Arthrobacter crystallopoietes: one gene and its partner. The protein of the gene in region 2 interacts with the protein of the main gene of each other region in a pairwise test. Links are inferred from orthologs where the notes say so. Each region holds a gene or a part of one and is shown on either strand. Other genes may lie near its edges.

Region 1 (4,609 bases), 2.0 Mb from region 2 along the record:
GGGCCCCAACCCCACCCAGCCCCTGGGCAATATGCCCGGTGAGCCGGCACCCGGAGGAAAGCCTCCCTACGGCCAAGCACCACAGGGGCAGGCTCCGTACGGGCAGCCACAACAAGGCCAACCACCGTACGGGCAGTCTCAGGGTCAACCGCCTTACGGCCAGCCGCCGCAGGGGCAGGCCCCCTATGGACAACAGCCGCACGGCCAGCAGCCACTTGGCCAGAATCCCTACGCGCAGCCGCAGTACGGCCAGGCTCCCTACGGCCAGCCGGGCCAGCCGTATTACGCAGGCTACCCGGAACAGAAGTCCCGCCTGATCGGCGGCTTGCTGGGCATTCTGCTCGGCGGTCTGGGTATCCACCGCTTCTATCTGGGCTACGTCGGCATCGGGATCCTGCAGATCGTCGTCACGATCGTCACCTTCGGCCTCGGTGCGGTCTGGGGCTTCGTCGAAGGCATCATGATCCTGGTCGGAGCCGAAATGTTCCGCCGCGATGCCAAGGGCGTTCCGCTCAAGGAGTAACAGGCATCCCGCCCAAGCAGGCGAGGGCGGTCTTTATAACTGCATACGACGGCGGCGTGCGGCTAAATCATTAGCCGCACGCCGCCGTCGTAATTTGGCAAAGATCAGGAAGCGAGCTTCACTTCCTCAGCCTGCGGCCCCCTTTGCCCTTCCCCGATTTCGAACTCAACGCGCTGGCCCTCCTCAAGGGAACGGTAACCGTCCATCTGGATGGCGGACCAATGCACAAATACGTCAGCTTCGTTTTCATCGACGGTGATAAAGCCGTAGCCTTTTTCCGCGTTGAACCATTTGACGGTTCCCTGCGCCATATGCTCTCCATATTTCTAGACCTGGCCCCGCCGCCTCTGTTTCCGGCGCCGGAGATGCGCTCACTCTACCCACGCTGCAGCGCGGGTGTGAGCGGCGGCACAGAGATGTTATGGAGGTGTAATACGGGGCCGGCCGAAGACTCTCGGAACCGGCGGAAACAGGGACGTGATCAGCTGTTTTGCTGGAATCCGGGGCCCAGCACCACGGTGACATATTCGGAGACCGCACTCTGCGCGGTCTCGCGCAGGTCCGTGATGCCCAGGAGTTCGCCCAGCGCCTGCGCGTTGGCGCCCTGGCCGGGGTTGTAGAAGATCACGGAGTTGGCCATGGGCGTGCCCTGCCAGTTGTCCACGACCCCGACGGCCCAGCCGTCTGACGTGACCGTCTGCGAGACCGCGCCGCCGAGCCCGGTGACGCCGACGCTGTTGAAGATCAGCACCGGATCGGCTTTATTCACGGCCGCCGCAGCCTCGGCGGCCTCATCCGCGGGCTCCTCGGCCGGTTCCTCGGCGGCCTCGGTGGTGGCGTCCGCAGTGGGCGCCTCGGCAGTCTCCGTGGCCTCTCCCGCTGCGTCCACAGTTGGTTCACTGGCGTCATCCGTGGGTTCGGCCGTTCCCTCAGCGGCATGCGGGGATGCCGACTTGGCCGAGGGCGCCGCGGTGGCTTGGAGTTCCGTGCTTGCGCCGCCCGCTCCGAGCAGCGGCAGGACGAAGAAGGACAGGACGCCGACGGCGAGCGCCAGTACGGTAGCCAGGATGATCAGGCCGAGTCCGCTGGATTTCGCCGCGGCCATGTGGGCCCGGTGGACGCCGTGGCGGTCTGAAGTTTCGGGCACCTGGTCAAACTCGTCCCGGGAATACTTGGTCATCGCTAAGAGTGCGTCCTTAGTTGTATCGAAAATATCTGCGCGGTCGGTCGAACCGTTTGACCCGAGGCTAGGCGTCCGTGCCCAGCCGGCGGGCAGTGCGTGCGCGCTGACGGGACGTCCGCAGCCTGCGCAACCGCTTGACCAGCATCGGATCGTGGGCCAGCGCCTCTTCGGTGTCGATCAGGCCGTTGAGGATCTGATAGTAGTGCGTGGCGGACATATCGAAGAGCTCGCGGATGGCCTGTTCCTTGGCACCCGCATACTTCCACCACTGCCGTTCCAGCGCCAGCATTTTCTGGTCGCGTTCGCTCAGCGGGCTCGATGAATCCAGCTCGGCGTCAAGGGAAAACGCACTGGCATCGACGGAACCAGCCAAGACACACCATCACTTCCGTTTTGTTTGCAGGGGAAACTGTCCTCCACCATGGTAACGAATCACTAGCCTGTCATTTGTGCACGCCGCGGCGCCCGCGCATGGCGCCTAAGGTTGGACGGCGGTTCGCCCGCCCGGGCAGCGATCAGCGACCATAGGAAGATGACTGACGACGACGGCGCACTGTTCCAGCTTCCGGCCACGGGGTCAGCGGTGGCCACCCGGGAACCTTTTCCGTTCTCTGCCCCGGCCGCACTGGATGAAGTCATGCATCCCGAGTGGGCCGAAGTCCTGGCGCCGGTGACGCAAACGGTGCATGAGCTGGCTGCCTACCTTGAACAGCGGCGCGCCGCCGGCGGTGAAATCCTGCCGGCGCCCGCCAACATTCTGCGGGCCTTCCAGCGGCCGCTCTCGGCCGTCAAAGTCCTTGTGATCGGGCAGGATCCTTACCCTACGCCCGGGCATTCGATCGGCCTGTGTTTCGCGGTGGAAGGCCATGTTCGGCCGCTGCCGCGCAGCCTGGCCAACATTTACAAGGAGCTGGACTCGGACCTGGGCATTCCCCCGGCACCGCACGGGGATCTGACTGCCTGGGCTGATCAGGGGGTGCTGCTGCTCAACCGGGTCCTCACGGTGGAGGCTGGCAAGACCGGGGCGCACCGTCGCAAGGGGTGGGAAGAGCTGACCGAGCTGGCGGTCAAGTCGCTCGTGGCGCGGGGCGGTCCGCTGGTGGTGGTCCTGTGGGGCAGGGATGCCCAGAACCTGACACCCTTGCTGGACGCCGTGCCGCGGATCGAATCCGCGCACCCCAGTCCGTTGTCCGCCTCACGCGGCTTCTTTGGTTCCCGCCCCTTCAGCCGGATCAACGAACTGCTCCGGGCGCAGGGCGCGGATCCGGTGGACTGGCGGTTGCCACAGTAATAGTGGTTGGGAACAAAACCTGTGGTGGGTTAGGTTGTCCTTAGTAGTACCCCATCAGCCTTCCCCACGCCTTGCGTATTCAGGAGCCGTTTTCATGTCTGCCCAGCCCGGAGCCCGCCCCGCCCGTCCACGAAAGCCCCAGACGAACCTTCAGGTGCTGCGGACCGAACGCCTCTCCGAACACATGGTCCGGGTTTTCGCCGGAGGCGAGGGCTTCGGGAAGTTCGCGGCCAAGGACGCCACGGACCAGTACGTGAAGATCTTCTTCCTCGACCCGGAACTGGATGTTGAGCTCCCGGTGGACGTCGCAGAGTTGAAGGAGACCCTGCCAGCGGACAAGCTGCCGGTCACCCGCACCTACACGGTCCGCAACGTGGACCATACCGCCGGCGAAATCGCCATTGACTTTGTCGTGCATGGCGACGAGGGACTGGCGGGACCGTGGGCGCTCAAGGCCCAGACCGGGGACTGGGTCATGTTCACCGGTCCGGGCGGAGCCTACTCTCCCAACCCCGACGCCGACTGGTACCTCCTGGCCGGAGACGATTCCGCGCTGCCGGCCATCGGCGCGGCCATCGAAGCGTTGCCGGCACACGCCATCGGACATGCCCTGATCGAGGTGGATTCCGAAGCGGACATCCAGGAGCTCCATGCTCCCGCCGGCCTCCAGTTCCACTGGCTCTTCCGCGAGGGCCAGGTCCCGGGCACCACCACGCTGCTGCGGGATGCGGTGGCGACGCTGGCTTGGCCTGCCGGTGACGTGGATGCGTTTGTCCACGGCGAGCGCGGTGCCATCAAATCGCTGCGCGACGTGCTGTTCAAGGAGCGCGGGCTGCACCGCAAGCAGGTTTCCATCTCCGGCTACTGGGCCTACGGCCGGGCCGAGGACGCGTTCCAGGCGGAAAAGCGGACCGAGGTCGGGCAGATCTTTCCGGAGAACTACCCGGCCACCTAGGCCTGTCGGCGGCTAAGCGGCCGCACCAGTTAGCGGCGGCGGTTCCTGCGGCGGCCTTCGTTTGAGCCCATGTCCCGGGTGAAGGGCTGAGCCAAATTGTCGCCGAGGACCGTGCCGCCCGAGATCGCCAGGATCACCGTCAGCGCACCGAAGAGGTTGAGCACGCCCACGAAGGGGTCGTCCACGTTGACCGTCAGGTCGTAGGTGCCGCGGAAGACGGACAGCCCGGGCAGCAGGAACAGGATCGCGGGCACCGCCACAACCAGCTGCGGTGAGCCCATCCGCAAGCCGACAATGCGGCCCAGGAAACCAATAACGACGGCGGCCAGCGCCGGACCTATCCGCTCCCCGATTCCGGCCATGAGGACAAGGTCGTAGAGCAGCAGTGCCACGAGACCGACCAAGGCCGTCGGCACCAGCATGCTGAGCTTGGTTTGCTCGGTGATGCAGATGGCCATGGTGGCGATCATGAGCAGCAGCGCCCGCACCACATAGGGGTATTCGCCCTCCCCGTTCACGAAGACCTCGGGCAGGCTGACGCCCACCAGTTCGCCGCCCACCAGGCCCACGGCCACACCGGAGGCGATGGCGGCAAAGGTGAGGAAGGCAGAGAGGAAACGGCCGGCCGCCGTGACGGGGAAGCCGTTGATCGCATCC
Region 2 (4,521 bases):
GCCGGGCACGTAGACGAGGAAGCGGCCGGGCAGCGAGATCTGGCTGGTCAGGCGGGCACCCTTGTGGCCTACCGGGTCCTTCGTGACCTGGACGAGCACCGAGTCGCCGGACTTCAGTGCGTTCTCGATCCGGCGGGGCTGGCCCTCCAGATGCGCGGCCTCCCAGTTGACCTCGCCGGCGTACAGCACGGCATTGCGGCCGCGCCCAATGTCAACGAACGCCGCTTCCATGCTCGGCAGCACGTTCTGGACCTTGCCAACGTAGACGTTGCCGATCAGGGAATCTTGCTGCGTCTTGGACACGAAATGCTCGGCCAGCACGCCGTCTTCAAGGACACCGATCTGGATCCTGTCATCGCGCTGGCGGACAATCATCTGGCGGTCCACGGATTCACGCCGGGCCAGGAACTCTGCCTCGGTGATGACCTGGCGCCGCCTGCCGGTTTCGCGCGATTCACGCCGGCGCTGCTTCTTGGCCTCAAGCCGGGTGGAGCCCTTCACCGAGGAGACGCGGTCGCTGGGCGGGGTCTCGCTGACCGGACGCGGAGCGCGTACGCGGGTCACCGTGTTGGGCGGATCATCGTCCTGGCCGCCGGTCAGCTCGAGGTCCTGGTCGCCGCGGCGCCGACGACGACGGCGGCGGGCAGTTACGCCGTCGCCGGACTCTGTAGCGGCTTCTTCGGCGCCTTCACCCTGGGTCTCCGTCTCGGTCTCGGTGCCGGTTTCGGCTGCGTCGGCACGGTTCCGGCCCTTGCTGCGGCGGTTCCGGCGGCTGCGGCGACGGCCGCTTTCTTCATCCTCGTCGGTCTCTTCCTCGGCGGCGGCCGGACGGACGGGGCGGACAGCGGTCAGGTCAGGCGCGTGGAAGAGGACCTGTACGGGCGATTCGGGGACAGCGAAGGGGCTCAGCACCGCTGGCTCGTTGGCCTCTTCCGCCTCTTCCCCTGCCGCGGCTGTATTCTCGGTGGCCTGGCCGGAAACCGGCTCTGCGGCAGACGGCTCTGCGGCAGACGGCTCTGTGCCAGACGGAGCTGGGGCCGACGTATCTGTGGGGGACGCATCCGGTCCGGCTGCGTCGGGGCTCTCCTGCGTGGCTTTCGGAGCCGCCGTTCGGCGTGCACGGGTGCGGGTGCTGCGCGTGGCGGGAACGGTGCTTCCAGAGGTATCCGCTTCGCCAGGCTCCGCTACAGTCCCGGACTCGGCGCCGGCGGCATCCGGTGCCGTTTCAACGGCGGCTTCCTGCGGGGCTGCGCTGTCCACGGCGACCTCCGGTGCTTCAGTCCGGGGCTGCGCCTTCCTGCGCTTGCGCGGGGCTTTCGCCACGGCCGCGTCTTCAGCCGGCTCTGCTGCCGAAGCTGTATCCTCGGCCACCATTGCGGGAGGTTCTGTCGGCATGGGCGGTACTGCGACGCCCGCTGCCGAACCTTCGTCGGCCGGTGCCGATGCCGTCTTGCGGGTCCGGCGCACGCGGGTCTTCGCCGGTGCTGCTTCTTCCCCGGCGCCCTGGCCGGCGGCTGCTTCGGCGGGCTGCGCTGCCATATCCGTAGCCGCAACGGCGGTTGCTGCGATGTCCTCCGTCGCGGCTGTCGACGGGGCCTCCGCCGTTTCCGCCGCGGGCTTGCGTCGGGCCCGGGTGGCCCGTTTGACCGGCGCCTTGGCCGTAGTTTCGGTTGCTTCTGGTGTTGCGATTGCGGCGGCGCTGTCCGTGCCCGCTGCTCCGGGAGTATCCGACTGTTCGGATGTTGCCGGGTTTACCTGTTCATTATCCATTTATTACTGCACTCCAGCCCCTGGAGGCACCGGCCACATTCCGGTACCGCCAAGGAAAGTAGCCGGTTATCCTTCGGGCCACGTGGCCACCCGTCACCGGAAGTCCTTGTCGTATCTCCCGAGCTCGCGCCATCTGTGGGGCGCGGTACACTCAGGGACCAGCGGCGCTTTTCCTACTACCGCATATATTCTCTTCATCGGTAGGGTCATCTGGCGGATTCCGCAGGGCCCATCCGGATGATGGGCTCCGATATCGGAAGCATCGCCGACAAACCTGGAAGCCTGTCGCTGGACCGGTAGTGGCATGTGGTTCCATTACCAGCCAAGAGCCATTCTCTCATATAGGCCCGGTTTTCGTTATCATTTGGCGCTTCTGCAGCGGATAGAATCGTCCCAGACATTCCCTGATGGAAGAGGAGCCCGGTGAACCACCATACGGCCCACGCCGAATCCGGCGCAGAAACCGTCCCGGCCGGACATCGTCCGGACAACGCCGTAGCGGTACATTTTCGGCACAAACCCTTCGCTTGGCTCCTGCTCGCCACCGGCGTCGTCGGTTGGATCGCTTCGGCCATCCTTGTCCTGGAGCGGCTGGCCGTCTACGTAGACCCGGGCCACGTCACCAGCTGCGACGTTAATCCGTGGGTCTCCTGCGGCGAAGTATTCAAAACGTGGCAGGCAGCAATCTTCGGGTTTCCGAATCCGTTCATCGGGATCGTGGCCTTTGCAGTGCCGATTACGACGGCGATGGCGATGCTCGCCGGCGCCCGGCTCCGCCGCTGGTACTGGATCGGACTGCAGGTCGGGGTGACGCTGGGTTTCATCTTCGTGGTCTGGCTGTGGAGCCAGGCGCTGTTCGACATCTTTATCCTGTGCATCTACTGCATAGTGGTCTGGGCCATGATGATCCCGATGTTCGTCATGGTGACCGTACGCAACCTGGTGCACGGGGCGATCAAGGCGCCGGCCGGTGTGGTCGCCTTCGCCAGCGACTGGGCGTGGACCCTGACGATCATCCTCTGGGTAGCCACTGCGGCGAGCGTTTTCATCCGCTTTATGAACGTGTTCCTCGGCGGTTGATGCCGGCGGCAGCGAGGTGCCGCTAACCCCCGTACGGCAAAGGCCGCGCACATCCGGCGAGGATGTACGCGGCCTTTGCCGATGCAGCCGGAGACCGGGCTGCGGGAGGTTCAGCTGAACCAGATGCCGATCTCGCGCTCGGCGGACTCCGGCGAATCCGAACCGTGCACAAGGTTCTGCTGGACCTTCAGGCCCCAGTCACGGCCGAGATCGCCGCGGATTGTCCCCGGTGCCGACGCCGTCGGTTCCGTTGATCCAGCCAACGAACGGAATCCCTCGATCACGCGCTGCCCTTCGAAGACGGCTGCCGCAATCGGCCCGCTGAGCATGAACTCCACCAGCGGCTCGTAGAACGGCTTGCCGACATGCTCGGCGTAGTGCTGCTCCAGCAGTTCACGGGTTGCGTTGACCAGTTTCAGCTCGACGAGCTTGTATCCCTTGGCTTCCACCCGGGCCAGGATGGTTCCGGTCAGCCCGCGGGTCACACCGTCCGGCTTGACCAGTACAAGAGTGCGTTCAACGCTCACGTTTTCTTCTCCTCAAATCGCTTCAGTTCTGGCTCGAGAGCCCGTTCAATCCTATGCGACGCCGCCGCCGGCTAGCTGTCTGCTGCCTCCGGCCCCGGCTGCGGCCTTTCTTCCGGGTGGGTTCGTTCCCATTCGGCTTGTTGGGCGTCGCGCTGGGCATTCTCCCGGTCCAGCCGCATCCCCGTCCGCACCCCGTACCACCAGGTCAGCGCGAACAGCACGCCGACGACGAACATCATCGGCTCGACGAATCCGGTAGCGATGATCAGCAGCTGCAGGATCCAGCCCAGGGCTATTCCGGCGGGCTTGCGGACCAGCGCGCAGCAGAACACCAGCACCAGGGCCAGGGCAATGCCGACGCTGAGAATCACCGGCTGCGGGAAGCGGTCCTTGTGCAGTCCGAAAGCCACGAGGGTCCCGAAGAACACGACGAAGGCCTCCAGCAGGAGCACCGTCGAGGCGAACATGACCTTGATGGAACGCCGCTTCTTCGGCATATCCGGACGCCATTCACGTTGTGCTTTTGTCAGTTTCGCCATGTGTTATTTCCCCAGCAGTATGCGTGCATCGGCGACCAAGGTGATGGACCCCGTGATCAGGACTCCGCCGGCGAGATCGTTCTGTGCTTCGGCCCGTTCCACTGCCCATTCGATCGCGTCGTCCAGCTTCTGGGCCACGTGGATGGAATCTTCGGCAAAGCCGGCGGCCATTGCATCCTCCGCCAACTGCTCAGCCGGGATGGCACGCGGCGAATTGGACGCCGTCACGCAGATCTCGTCCACCAGTTCGCCCAGGTGTTCCTTCAGCTGCTCAAGCAGGCCGATGGCGTCCTTTTCCTGCAGCACACCAACGATCGGCACCAGCCGCGAGAGGTTGAAGGCCTCTTTCACCGCGGCGGCCGTCGCGCGCATGCCGTCCGGGTTGTGGGCGGCATCGACAATCACGGTGGGCGCGGTCCGGACCACTTCGAGGCGGCCCGGCGAGGTGACCTGGCTGAACCCCTCGCGCAGCAGTTCGATGTTCAGCTCCTTCACACCGCCGCCCAGGAACGCCTCAAGGGCCGCCACGGCGACTGCAGCATTCTGCGCCTGGTGCGCCCCGTGCAGCGGCAACAGCAGGTCTTCGTAGCGTCCAGCCAGACCGG

What was found.
Region 1: the proteins of ndk (region 2) and AC20117_RS10675 interact in binary tests that used the Escherichia coli proteins (3 or more experiments, as listed by UniProt). The link is inferred for Arthrobacter crystallopoietes from one-to-one orthologs.

The regions. Positions count from the first base shown.
Region 1 is NZ_CP018863.1:2,275,246-2,279,854, reverse strand. Bases 1,178-4,117 are described here. They hold AC20117_RS10675 (uracil-DNA glycosylase), read left to right. Parts: upstream 1,178-2,238; coding sequence 2,239-2,997; downstream 2,998-4,117. Other genes in these bases: AC20117_RS10665 (threonine/serine exporter family protein), read right to left, coding at 3,982-4,117; AC20117_RS10670 (siderophore-interacting protein), read left to right, coding at 3,092-3,952; AC20117_RS10680 (DUF3263 domain-containing protein), read right to left, coding at 1,771-2,079; AC20117_RS10685 (LytR C-terminal domain-containing protein), read right to left, coding at 1,178-1,703. In the rest of the region: AC20117_RS10695 (TM2 domain-containing protein), read left to right, coding at 1-523; AC20117_RS10690 (cold-shock protein), read right to left, coding at 628-834; more of AC20117_RS10685, read right to left, coding at 1,005-1,177; more of AC20117_RS10665, read right to left, coding at 4,118-4,609. UniProt on the Escherichia coli protein: Excises uracil residues from the DNA which can arise as a result of misincorporation of dUMP residues by DNA polymerase or due to deamination of cytosine.
Region 2 is NZ_CP018863.1:4,234,121-4,238,641, forward strand. Bases 1,670-4,521 are described here. They hold ndk (nucleoside-diphosphate kinase), read right to left. Parts: upstream 3,378-4,521; coding sequence 2,961-3,377; downstream 1,670-2,960. Other genes in these bases: AC20117_RS19495 (Rne/Rng family ribonuclease), read right to left, coding at 1,670-1,770; AC20117_RS19500 (vitamin K epoxide reductase family protein), read left to right, coding at 2,194-2,850; AC20117_RS19510 (DUF4233 domain-containing protein), read right to left, coding at 3,449-3,916; AC20117_RS19515 (bifunctional folylpolyglutamate synthase/dihydrofolate synthase), read right to left, coding at 3,920-4,521. In the rest of the region: more of AC20117_RS19495, read right to left, coding at 1-1,669. UniProt on the Escherichia coli protein: Major role in the synthesis of nucleoside triphosphates other than ATP. The ATP gamma phosphate is transferred to the NDP beta phosphate via a ping-pong mechanism, using a phosphorylated active-site intermediate.